Regions from separate parts of the Luteibacter sp. KNZ12-1A genome, predicted to be linked through region 1. Evidence: predicted binding sites of a transcription regulator. Region 1 holds the regulator's gene; each other region holds the start of a gene.

Region 1 (4,276 bases):
GGACGAGGCGGCGGGCGGCGCGACCAATGCGGAGGACGTCGAGCCCGCCATGGCGGGGCTACCCGCGGCGCCCGGGGCCGCCGTGCCATGGAGGCTGTCGAGCAAGGCTTCGAATTCGTCGTCGCTGATCGCGTTTCCATCGGCGGGCGAAGCGACTGCCTGGGCCACGACCGGTGCAGGACCCGCGACGGCAGGCGCGGCCACGTCGGAAACGGGTGGAGTGTCGGCCGTCGCGTCGGCACCGGGGGCACCCGTGCCATAGAGCGAATCGAGCAGGGCCTCGAACTCGTCGTCGGATATCGTGCCCGACGGCACGGAAGCGGGCTCGCGGTCGCTGCGCGCGGCGTCGAGCATCGCTTCGAATTCGTCTTCGATCGGGTCGTACGGCCGCGCCTGCGCGGGAGCGGCGGCTGGCGCGCTGGCGGGCGTGGCCAGGGCCATCGGCGGCGCGGAGGCCGCGCGGCCCGGAATCAGCAGGCGGTCGAGCAGCGAACGGGGCGCCGCCTCGATCGGCAAGCCGCCGTCGGCGGCGCGCATCATGTCGTTGAGGAGATCCAGCGACTCCAGCAACGCGTCCATGAAGCCGGCGTTGAGCACGATCGAGCCGTTGCGGGCCTCGTTGAGGAGATCCTCGCCCCGGTGGCAGAGCTCGACCATCGGATTGAGGCCGAGGAAGCCCGCACCGCCCTTCACGGTGTGGAACGCGCGGAAGACCGCGTTCAACAGTTCCATGTCGTTCGGCGACGCCTCGAGATCCACGAGCTGTTCGCCCAGGCTCTCAAGCAACTCCCGCGCCTCGATCAGGAAGACGTTGAGCAGCTCGTTGTCCAGCTCCACGCTCATACGGCGCTCAGAACCCGAACTCGCTGAGGAGGCGATCCACTTCGTCCTGGCTGACCTTGTCGGCGGCCGGCGCGGCACCGCCCGCCAGCGAACCGGTCAGTCGAACCAGTTCCACCAGGGAGGATTCGACCTTGGCCATGAAAGCCTCGACCTGGGCCACGCGCTGGCCGGAGAGATCCTGCCAGGACTGTGCCTCCACCATCTCGCCGAAGCCGATGTCGCAGCTCTGCGCGAAATCGCCCACGCGCACGGCCAGCGCGGTGGCGTGGGTGGCGAAGGCCGGGTCGGCGTGGTCGAGCACCAGCACCTCGTCCGCCTGGCGCGCGAGGGCCTGTGCCTGTGGGCGCAGCTTCTCGCTGAAATCGAGCGTGCGGTGCGCGGCCTGCGAACTCATCTCGAGCACGTCGCGCAGGTGCTTGCGCGCATCGCTCATGTTGCCTGGCACGCCGTCGTGCGAAATATCGGCGGCGAGGCGGCGGGCGGACTCGTGCAGGTCGCGCGCGAGATGGCCGAGCGCCATGAACAGGTGTTGCTCACGGGTACGCAGCAGCTGGTCGAGCGCCTGCTCGAAGGAGACGCTGTCGTCGGCGTCGAGCAGTGCACGCAGTTCGGGAGCCACATCGTGGCCGCTGGAAAGCATGGTGTTCATCGTCATTCCTTAGCCCGCGGCCGCGGCGAGTCGTTCGAAGATCTTGTCGAGTTTTTCCTTCAGCGTGACCGCCGTGAATGGCTTGACGACATAGCCGTTCACGCCGCTCTGCGCCGCCGCGATGATCTGGTCACGGTTGTTCTCCGCCGTGACCATCAGTACAGGCATGGCCTTCAGCGCCGCGTCGGCACGGATCGCCCGGAGCAGGTCGATGCCGGTCATGTTCGGCATGTTCCAGTCCGTCACGACGAGGTCGAACGGCTGCGCGCGCAAGAGCGCGAGCGCCGCGTTGCCGTCCTCGGCCTCCTGGATGAGGGTGTTGGTGAATCCCAACTCCACCAGGAGGTTCCTCACGATGCGTCGCATGGTGGAGAAATCGTCCACCACGAGGATCTTCATGTTCTTGTCCAAAACTCGTCTCCGCCTTGCTACCGCGCGTTCGTCAATGCTTGTCTTTCCAACCCGACATGCGTGCGCGGAGTCGAATGAGGGCCTGGCCATGGATCTGGCACACCCGCGATTCGCTCACCCCCAGCACCGCACCGATTTCCTTCAGGTTGAGCTCTTCATCGTAGTACAGCGACATGACCAGCTTCTCGCGCTCCGGCAGCCCGTCGATGGACTGCGCCAGCGCGTCACGCAGGCCTTGCTGCTCGAACAATCCATCCGGGCCCGCGGCATCCGGGTCGACCACGTCGATCGCGGCGCCTTCGTCGCCTTCCGGCGCCGTGAGGCTCAGCAACCGCGCGCTCGCCGCGTCGGCCAGGATCTGGTTGTACTCCATGGCGTCGATGCCCAGCCGCTTCATCACTTCCGCGTCTTCGGCGTCGCCACCCGTCTCGTTCTCGATCTGCCTCGTCACCTCCGCGACCTCGCGCAACTTCCGGTGGACGGAGCGCGGGGTCCAGTCCGTCTTGCGCAGTTCGTCCAGCATGGCGCCACGTATGCGGATGCCCGCATAGGTTTCGAAGCTGGCCGCGCGAGTCGGCGAATAATTCCTTGCCGCCTCGAGCAGTCCGATCATCCCGGCCTGCATGAGGTCGTTCGCATCCACGCTTGGCGGCAGCCGGCCCATCAGGTGATAGGCGATCCGGCGCACCAGCGGCGCGTGGTTCTTGACTAGTTGATCCGCCGGGATACGCGTGATCTCGAGATATTCGGTCGCGACGCTCACAGTGGCAGCCCTCCCCCCAGATGGGACCGTTCGGCGAAAAAGCCGATGCGGCCCTGTGCCCGGGGTTCGGGTTCACCCCATGTATCGACCGACCTGGCCAGATTCTTGAATCCGACCGCCGATCGGCTGCTCGGCCAGGCGTCGACCACCGCCGACTGGCGGCGGATGGCCTGGCGCAGGTACTCGTCGTGCGGAACCATGCCCATGAAATCCAGGGACACGTCGAGGAAGCGGTTTGTCACCCGGGACAGCTTCTCGAACAGCTGGCGGCCTTCCTGGGCGTGCCGGACCATGTTGGCGACGATGCGGAAACGATTCACGTCGAACTCGCGGCTCATGACCTTGATCAGCGCATAGGCGTCGGTCAGGGAGGCGGGCTCGTCGCAGACCACGACCACCACCTCGTCCGAGGCGGCGGCGAACATCGACACGCTGTCGGAAATCCCGGCGGCGGTGTCGACGATCAGGTATTCCGGTGGCAGCGGATATTCGTCGAAGGCGCGGATCACGGCCGCGTGCTCGATGTTCGGCAGCTGCGCCATCCGGCGCGTGCCGGACGTGGCGGGAATGACCTTCAGGCCGTGGGCGGCCTGGAGGATCAGGTCCTCGATGCCGCACTCGCCCTCCAGCATGTGGCCGAGGTGACGGGTGGGCTGGAGGCCGAGAAGGACGTCGATGTTCGCCATGGCGAGATCGGCGTCGAGGAGGACGACGTCACGGCCGCCCATCGCGAGCGCCATGCCGAGATTGACCGCCACCGTGGTCTTGCCCACGCCACCCTTCCCGCCTGCGACGGCGATGCTTCGGGTGGGACGGCGGTCGGCCAGCCAGTGGAGTCCGGCGGCCTGGGTGGAATCGACGTGTGTGCTCATGAAGGAAGTCACTGCCGTAAGTGTTTGCGGTTGCCGGGAAAAGGGTGGGCGCGGTCAGGCCAGGGCCGGCGCGGCGATGCCGAAGCGCTCGGCGAGCAGGGCGTCGTCCGGTTCGTCGTTACGCTGCTTGAGCAACTGGGCCGCGAGGCAGACCAGCTTGCGCGCATCGGCCGAGGCGATGTCCTCGGGCACGCGCTGCCCATCCGTGGTGTAGTCCAGCGGCATCCGGTGGCGGATGAGGGCCGAGAGCGCGCCGCCGATCAGCGGTGCCTCGTCGAGCTTGGTGAGGATCGCGCTCTGCGGCGCCAGCGGCGCGTAGGCGCGGATCGCGCTGTCGATGGCCTGGGCCTGCGCATTGGCGGCGAGCACCAGGCACACGCGCACGTCCGACGTGGCGCGCAGTGTCTCGAACTGCTGCTGCAGCTTCGGGTCGTTGCCGGCGAGGCCGGCCGTGTCGACCAGCACGGTGTGCTTGCCGCGCAACTGGAGCAGCACGTTGCGCAGGCTGGTCGCGTCGTGTGCGTTGAACACGCGCACGCCGAGCAGGCGGCCGTAATGTTCCAGCTGCGCGCCGGCACCGATGCGGTACTGGTCGGCGCTGATCAAGGCGACGTTCGATGCCCCATGGCGCAGCACGGCGCGGGCGGCGAGCTTGGCGATGGTGGTGGTCTTGCCCACGCCCGTGGTGCCGACCAGGGCGGTGGTGCCGCCGCCGACCGTGTCGAAATTCCGTCCGCT
Region 2 (4,276 bases), on a different contig from region 1:
CGGAAGCCCAGAACAGTAACGGCCGGTATTCGATGCCCGGCAACATGCGCATGGCGTACATGCCGCCGTAGTGCATCAGGCAAACGCCGGTGGCCATCAGCACCGATGCGATCAACCAGGTCACCAGGCGCACCCCATCGCGGATCACGTACAAACCGATCGCGCTGACGATCACCGCCACCAGCCACGAGGCCACGGTGATCGGCAGGTCGAAGGTCACTGGCACGCCGAGTGTCAGCGCCGCCATGCCCATGAAATGCATCGCCCATACACCGGTGCCGAAGGCGAAGGCTCCGGCGACGATCCAGCGCGTCTTTTCCTCCGCCGCGGCGGCGCGCACGCGGGCCGTCATTTCGATGCCGCAGTAACCGGTGAGGGTGGCGATCACGAACGAGTACGCCACCATGACCATGTCGTAGTGCTGTTCCATGGGAGATCCTATGTGACGGTCAGGTGCGTGCGAAGGTGAAGAAGGCGACGTTGTCTGCCAGGCCGTCGGCCTGTTCGAGCATGTGCCGGCTGGCGGAACTGGCCTGCCGCAATAGCGATTCGTGCGCCTGCATCGCCTGGTCGATCTGGTTGATCGACACACTGGCCCTGCCCACGCCGTCGGACTGCTGTTCGCTGGCACGAGCGATGTGACCGACCACATCGGTGAGTTCCCGCACGCTGTGCACGATCCTCGCCAGCGTGTTGCCGGAACTGTTCGCCAGCTGGGCACCGTCGCTCACCTTGTCGCGGCTGTCGGTGATCAGCTGCTTGATTTCACCCGCCGCCGCGGTACAGCGCTGGGCAAGGTTGCGTACCTCGCCGGCGACCACCGCGAAACCCCGCCCATGCTCGCCGGCACGCGCGGCTTCCACGGCGGCGTTCAGGGCGAGCAGGCGGGTCTGGAAAGCGATCGCATCGATGAGGCCCACGATATCGGCGATGCGGTCGCTCGAATCACCGATCGCACTCATCGCCTGCTGCATCTGCGCGACGACGTCGCCGCCGTCCTCCGCGCATTTGCGCGCCTCGGCGGCCAGCCGGTCGGCATGACGGGCGTGCTCCGCGGTCTGCACCACCAGGGTGGCCACCGTCTCCATGCCCGTGGCCGTGTCGCGCAAGCCGGCCGCGTCCTCGATCAATTGGCGAGCCAGCACCTCGTTATCCGACACCATCTGCACCGCGGCGACGTTCACCGCACCCGCACCATCGCGTACCTTGCGGATCACGCCAGCGAGGCGCTCGTCCATGTCGCGGAAGGCGGCGCGGAGTTCACCGATCTCATCGGAATAGAGGGCCGGAATGCGATTGTCCAGGACACCGTCGGCGACCGTGCGGGCAAGGGCCAGCGCGTCCCGTATGCGTACGGTGACCGAGCGAACGAAGATACCGTCGAATATCACCGAGAGCAGGAGGCCCGCCAGTACGGCGCCAAGCTCGGCGTTGCGAATGTCGCGTCCTTCGGCGGCTCGCTCCTGGGCCATCGCGTCGAGCGAATGTCTTGCCGTTACGAACGATGCACCGCCGTGTTCCACTTCCAACCGGGCCAGCAATTCACTGGCATGTTGGTAGATCTCGCCGGTATTGGCGTTGGCTCGGTCGACGCCGTAGAGGCCGACCAGGCCGGTTATCACCAGGAACGTCAGTACCAATCCAAGCCGCAATCCCATGCGGACCTTGATCGTATAGCGAGCCATCGGCACTCCCCCGCCCGTTGAGACTTCGGTCGTTATCGGCCGACGGGGAAACGGACTTTAGCGTCGCTTTCGCATTTTCAGGCGCGGACGTCCATACATGCCGAAATCGCGTACAGGTCGCTCATGGACGCGCTTCCAGCACGATGTTGAACGGCGTTTCGGCGGCACGACGGAAGCGACGGAATCCGCCCGCGTCGACGATCACCTTGCGCAGCCGCGCCTCGCCTGCCTGGGCACCCAACGCCGGCCCGTGCCTGGCGAGCGACACCGGCACGCAGATCATCGACGATGCCGCGTAGTACACGCGGCCGACGGGGTTGAGGTTGTCCGCCGTGCTGTCGCCGGCGAAAGGTTCCACCACCATGCACGTGCCATCGTCTTTCAGTGCATCCTTCGCGTGCCGGGCGGCGCCGTCGGGATCGGCCATGTCGTGCAGGCAATCGAAGAAGGTGATGAGGTCGAAGTCGCGTCCTTCGTATCCCGACGCATCCGCCTGCTCGAACGATGCGTTGCTCACGCCGGCCTCCTTCGCGCGCTCGCGAGCGGCATCGATCGACGGTGCGTGATAGTCGTAGCCCACGAAGTGCGATGCCGGGAAGGCTTTCGCCATCAGCACCGTGCTCGCGCCGTGGCCGCAACCGATGTCGGCGACCTTGCCACCGCGCCCGAGCTTGTCGACGACACCCTCCAATGCCGGCAGCCAGGCGCCCAGCAAATGGGCATGGTATCCGGCGCGGAAGAATCGTTCGGTGCCATGGAACAGGCACGGGTGGTGTTCGCCCCACTCCATGCCGGCACCGCTGCGGAAGTTGTCGCGCACGCGCGGGTAAGTGTGGAACAGCGCGAGGGCGATTTCATAGGCGCCGGACAGATCGACCGGGCCGGCAGGATCGGCCAGGCAAGCCGCCTGTTCTTCGTTGAGCCGGTACTTGCCCGCCGTGGCGTCGTAATCGACATAACCGCCGGCCGCTTGGTTGCCTAGCCATTCGCGCACATAGCGTTCGTGGGTGCCGGTGCGCGTGGCTAGTTCGGCGGGAGTCAGGGATTCGCTTGCGAGTGCCTTGTACAGGCCCAGTTCGTCGCCAAGCAGGACGAGCACCGCGCTGAACGCGGCGCCAAGGTCGCCGACCGCCTTGCCGAGGAAGGCATTGAGTTTTTCTTCGTTGATGGACATGGGTGCGCTCCGAAGCCAGGGGGAATCCGGTGCGGTGAGTAGTCGACGGTTCCGGCAAGCCGCTAGCGCCGGAACCGGCGACGTCGTCCTGCCGGCGGAGGGTCTCCGCCAGGATCGGAGCATGACGGGCTTGGAGGGATCACGTTCTGCCCGCCGCCGGTGAATGCGTCATCGGCGCATCGTTGGGAACGATGGCGGGCCTGGGGCATGGTGCTGAGAGTATGCGCCGATTCCGCATGTTCTTGGCAGAGCATACGGAATCGGATTTATCCCCGTCGGCGCTCGATCAGGGGGACATCGAAGGGCTCTGGACTTGCTGTTGCTGCCGCTCCTGGCTTTGCTGAGCGACGTCCTGCTGGGCTTGGCGCTGCGGCTGGAGGTTCTCGATCGTTTGGGTGCTCTGGGCGATAGATGTCGCGACAGCCTGCGTCACGTTGACCTCGGCATAGAGCTTGAAGGGATCGTTCGCCTTCCCCTGAACCGCATAGGCGCGTTGCGCGTCGTCGCTGAGCGAAACGCTGTCGATACGGCTCATGCCCGCGGTCAATGATGAGGCGACGAGGGCACCCGCCAGGTTCTCGCTGCGGTGATCCGAAGGCCGCCCGTGCGCCGCATCTATCTGCTTCACGCCGGCCAAGGCCTGTTCGAACATGCCGTGGTCCCTGTGACCCGGCTGATTCAATGGTGTAACACCGGACGGCTTCACCGTCTCTTGCGACTGCCCCTGGACCTCGGAACGAAGCATCTCCAGAAATGCCTTGTCTACCACGCCGGTAACCGGCAACTGATGGCGTTCCTGGAACGCTTCCACCTCGGCCTTGGTGGCTGGACCGAAGTCACCATCCACAGCCAAGGGGCGCCCATTGGCACGATAGTCGAGCGCTCGAAGGCCGCGCTGTATTTCCTCGACATCTTCCTTGATCTGTTCGCGGGTCTTCGGGCCGACCTTCCCGTCCACCGATTCGAGCCCCCGCTCGCGCTGGAGGTTCTCCACGGCCACTTTCGTGGTGGCGTCGAACGTCCCGGCGGCCACCTCTCCCTGAGCATCGAGATAGCCAAGCCCTTGCAAGTTGCGCTGCAGCTTCTCGACGTCTTTCCCTTCGCTTCCCACGGAGAGGACCGAACCACTGTGGCCGTGACTTTGGCCGCCACCGGAATGTTCGATGGAACGTCCACCTAGTTGCGCCAGTGCGCCAAGAGCCGGATCGTCCAGAATGCTCGACTTCCGCCCGTGATCTTCAAGGTATTGCTTTAACCCTGTCTCCAGGAATTTACGGTCTTCTTCGGATAGGCTGGCCTTGACGGTATCGACGCCGACGGCATCGACCAGGTTCGATATCCGGCGCAGCACATCCCTGGCACCGTCGTCGGTCTGACCGTACTTCGTATCCAGCTTGTAGCGGATGAGTTCTTCCAG
Region 3 (4,276 bases), on a different contig from region 1:
TGTGAGAAATTAGAGAGGTCCCCTTATTGTGTCGAACATTGTGGACGTGCAGTCTGCTGAAGATCTGTCCGCTCTAGTCGCCATGCTGGCGGAAGACCTTGCGACCAATCCGGATGGTTGGGAGAACGATACGCTGGAGAGGTTCCTGTCCGCAATGGCGGCGTGGATACATTCCATGGACAGCTACGCTCGAAACACCGGCGATGTTGATGTAATGGTGCCGAGCTGGAGTACCTTTGCTAAAATCCTACTGGCGTCTCGCGTTCACGAATAACTCGTTCGAGTATGCCCAAACGCTGATAAAACCTCCTCTGTTGCCATAAAATATGGCTCCTGGTGGTCTGCGAAACACGGGGCGGTCCAGAACGGCAATTCGACTCTAGCCAATGATCCGGACAAACAATGAAAATCAGCGGACCGAAGACTATTCTCGACCCGTACGAGTGGCTACCGGGGTACGGTGAATCCAACGTTACTGTTGTTTCCGAAGGCTTGGAGCTCACGATATCAGTCAAGTACGATCACGAAGATCCTTCATCTGGAGAGATGAGCGTTGCCGAACGAGCATTTCGGTTCGAGTACGTGCCAGTGTTCCTAAGGCAGCCATTTCCTGGAGGCTTTGCGTTTGAAGTCGTAGGTGAGGCTTCAGGACTGAAGCTTGGCAGGCTCACGGAGTTTCGATCTTCGGAATATGTAGATCGTTACTTGAGAGCCAGAGCGACCGTCACGTCCCATCCGATGCCACCGGTGAGGCATTTCTCGATCCAGTTCCTAGCTGAAAACCTGGATGTGCACGTTCTCGCGTCGGACGTAAGTTTGAGCGACGAGTTCATTGTCACTCAAGGGGGGCTCGGAAACTGACCCGTTCGGTTCACCTGTTGGACCAAAGGTAACAGGGAAAGGGAAATGACAAGGCGCTACTTATACGATGAAGATAAGCTCCCTGACGGATTTGTCATGCCGGCCAGCTTTATCGAATTCGTAAGTTCGGAAACCAGGCCCGATCTGGAGCCTTGGTGGTTTCTATGCGACTACCAGGTTCATGCAGATTTCTGGATGGATGAGCTTCGAAAACAGTATCCAGGAAGGATACTCATCCCATTCGCGAAGTTAGAGGATGCGGACGATGTAGCGTGTTTCGACGGAACCGACCTATCCTCTTCTCCTCGGGTTGTGTACGTTCACGCTTTTGCTTCGCCAGGGTGGGAAGGAAGGGGCGAGGTGAAGGACTTTATTGCTTGGTTGGCGCAAGCCATAAATGATCACGAGGTTCACGTGTCGGAGCGCGGAGAGTAATCGGGGACATGTTGAGTCTCGATGTCCTCAACTTCATGAAGGAGCTATGTCTTCTGGATTTGAGTGCTTGCGATCTGGGATTTGATGATGTCCTTGGGTGAGACGTTGGGGATTTGGCGCACTGCTCGCATTATTCGAGATATTCAGCAGGAACTCGATCGGTCAGCCAGACCCCGTTCTCCGCCTGAAAGAACTTGAGGCCGGCCTGGTGCATTCGTCCCGTCTGAACCGCGAGTACTACGGGCTTTCCGTGGCGAGACCCCACTTTTACCGCCGTGGCCTCGTCACTCGATAAATGCACATGTTGCCTCGCCCCAGCGATGAGCCCGTTTTTCCGAATCGACTCGAGATGATGGAAGGCTGTGCCGTGATAGAGCACTTCTGGCGGCACCACCTCAGCGTACTCAATGCTCACACCGACTGAGGAGTGCCCCTGAGCCGCGCGGATACGTGCCCTGTCATCCGAAAGTGTGAACCGCTTTTTGTCGCTCGTCCGGATAACTTCGTCGATCAATTCGACGTCCAGCACCTTGCCCGCCCCAGCAGCCTTCTTGATCAATTCTTGGACGCTGGCCCAGCCTTGACTGTCGAGCTCCAGCCCGATGGCCTCCGGCTCGTGTCGCAACACATAACTCAGGAACTTGCTTGTCTCGGTCAGCTGCGGATCTGCCATATCCAGGTTCCACTCAGGCATAACGGGGTCGGTTAGGGTACCCAGCCCCCTAAAGCTTTCCCCAACCCAGCCGATAAGCCCATCGAACGCCCCCCGGGCGATGCCCACCAAGGGTCCCAACGGTACGGACGATGGCGAAAAAATCCTCCAAAGACACGCCCCGCGCCCCGCTCACGCTGGATGCGGACCTGCGTATCGGTAGCGCCCCGGCCTTGCGCGAGACGCTGCTGGCTGCCCTGTCCGCAGGGCAGGCGGTCGACATCGACGCGGCCGCCGTGGCCCAGACGGACACCGCCGCGCTCCAGGTACTCGCGGCCTTCTCGCGCGATGCGCGTGCCGCGGGCGTCCCCGTGGTCTGGACCGGGGTCAGCGACACCCTCCGCCGTGGCGTGTCCACGCTCGGCCTCGATGCTTTGATTGAACTGCCGGCCCAGCCCGGCGTGAACTGAAGGTGCTCCCATGGCAAAGATTCTCGCGGTAGACGATTCGGCTTCCATGCGCAGCATGGTCGCCTTCACCCTGCGTGGCGCCGGCCACGATGTCGAAGAAGCCGACAATGGCCAGGCGGCCCTGGATTCGGCGGGTAACCACAAGTTCGACCTGATTCTCGCCGACGTGAACATGCCGGTGATGGACGGCATCACGATGGTTCGCGAGATCCGCACGCGCCCGGGTTATAGCGGTGTGCCGATCCTCATGCTGACCACCGAATCCAATCCCGAGAAGAAGATGGAAGGCAAGGCCGCCGGCGCCACGGGCTGGCTGGTGAAGCCGTTCGATCCCGACCAGCTGCTGGCCACCGTGGCCCGCGTGCTCGGTTAATCCGTTCCAAGACGTTCCGGCAATCTAGGGTCCACCCATGTCCAAAGTCGATCTGGCGCAATTCCACAAGGCGTTCCACGAAGAGAGCCTCGACGGTCTCGACGCCATGGAGCAGGCCCTCCTCGCGCTGGACGAGGGCGCCGACGATCCGGAACTGATCAACGTCGTGTTCCGCGCCGCCCATTCGATCAAGGGCGGTGCGGCGACGTTCGGCTTCACCGATGTGGCCGCCTTCACCCACGTGGCGGAAAACCTGATGGACGAGGTCCGCAGTGGCCGCCGTCCGATGGAAAAGGCCGTGGTGGAACTGCTGCTCCGCTCGGGCGACACCGTTCGCGACATGCTGGCGTTGTCGATGGCGGGCCAACCGGCGGCCACCGCCGAGAGCCAGGCCTTGCTGGCCGAATTGTCGGCCATGGTGTCCGGTGGCTCCGCCGCACCGGCGTCCGTGAAGGCCGCCGCACCGATGGAAGCGATCGAAGGCTGGGACATCGCCTTCCGCCCGTTCGATTACCTGCTGAAGACAGGCAACGATCCGGCGCGCATGTTCCGCGAACTCGCCGCCCTCGGGCCGCTGAGTGTCGAATGCGACGCCAGCAAGCTTCCCCCGCTGGCCGACGTGGACGCGTCATCGTCCTACCTCGGCTGGACGCTCCGCCTCGATGCCGGTGCCAAGCGCACGGCCGTCGAGGGCGTATTCGACTGGGTGGACGGCGACTGCGACCTCACGCTGACGCCGCGCATCGCCGCGCCGGCACCGGTCGTCGCCGCACCGGCCGCGGCCGCGCCGCCACGCGCCGTGCGCGAGCCGGCCGCCAACAGCGAATCCAGCTCGGTCCGCGTCGGCATCGAGAAGATCGACACCCTGATCAATCTCGTCGGCGAGCTTGTCATCACGCAGTCGATGCTGAGCCAGTTCCACGACGGCGTGGATGCATCGCAGCTGGAAATGCTCCGCCATGGCCTCGCCCAGCTCGGGCGTCATACGCGCGAGTTGCAGGAAAGCGTCATGAGCATCCGCATGCTGCCGATCAGCACGGTGTTCAACCGCTTCCCGCGCCTGGTCCGCGACCTGGCGCAGAAGCTCGACAAGAAGGTCGTGCTCGATCTCCGTGGCGAGACCACCGAACTGGACAAGACCGTGCTGGAGAAGATCGGCGATCCGCTGGTCCACCTGGTGCGGAACGCCATCGATCACGGCCTGGAAGTGCCCTCGAAGCGCCTCGCCTCGGGCAAGGGCGACACCGGCACGCTGCGCATGGAGGCCTTCCATCGCGGCGGCTCCATCGTGGTGGAAGTGGCTGACGATGGCGCGGGCCTGAACCGCGACGCCATCGTGGCCAAGGCCATCCAGCGCGGCATCATCGCCTCGGGCGAGGGCATGTCCGACGACGCCGTGGCCGACCTGATCTTCGAGGCAGGCTTCTCCACCGCCGCCGCCACCACCGACCTTTCCGGCCGTGGCGTGGGCATGGACGTGGTCCG

Evidence for each region. The regulator FliA, encoded in region 1, starts transcription of late flagellar genes. The targets are predictions, from matches to a motif close to TAAAGTTTNNCNNNCNNNGGCCGATAA.
Region 2: the regulator FliA is predicted to act here: its motif matches at 1,718-1,744, upstream of ACR9ZJ_RS01810 (methyl-accepting chemotaxis protein).
Region 3: the regulator FliA is predicted to act here: its motif matches at 2,020-2,046, upstream of ACR9ZJ_RS08635 (STAS domain-containing protein).

Annotation. Positions count from the first base shown of each region.
Region 1 is NZ_JBPGXU010000007.1:13,898-18,173, forward strand. It holds gene ACR9ZJ_RS03025 (chemotaxis protein CheA) at 1-843, opposite strand, end outside; gene ACR9ZJ_RS03030 (protein phosphatase CheZ) at 851-1,492, opposite strand; gene cheY (chemotaxis response regulator CheY) at 1,502-1,903, opposite strand; gene ACR9ZJ_RS03040 (RNA polymerase sigma factor FliA) at 1,935-2,666, opposite strand; gene ACR9ZJ_RS03045 (MinD/ParA family ATP-binding protein) at 2,663-3,538, opposite strand; gene flhF (flagellar biosynthesis GTPase FlhF) at 3,593-4,276, opposite strand, start outside.
Region 2 is NZ_JBPGXU010000004.1:18,396-22,671, reverse strand. It holds gene ACR9ZJ_RS01815 (MHYT domain-containing protein) at 1-430, opposite strand, end outside; gene ACR9ZJ_RS01810 (methyl-accepting chemotaxis protein) at 450-1,685, opposite strand; gene ACR9ZJ_RS01805 (class I SAM-dependent methyltransferase) at 1,807-2,859, opposite strand; gene ACR9ZJ_RS01800 (peptidoglycan-binding protein) at 3,146-4,276, opposite strand, start outside.
Region 3 is NZ_JBPGXU010000030.1:7,533-11,808, reverse strand. It holds gene ACR9ZJ_RS08650 (DUF7660 family protein) at 29-274, shown strand; gene ACR9ZJ_RS08645 (hypothetical protein) at 403-861, shown strand; gene ACR9ZJ_RS08640 (RNA 2'-phosphotransferase) at 1,427-1,969, opposite strand; gene ACR9ZJ_RS08635 (STAS domain-containing protein) at 2,101-2,418, shown strand; gene ACR9ZJ_RS08630 (response regulator) at 2,429-2,791, shown strand; gene ACR9ZJ_RS08625 (chemotaxis protein CheA) at 2,829-4,276, shown strand, end outside.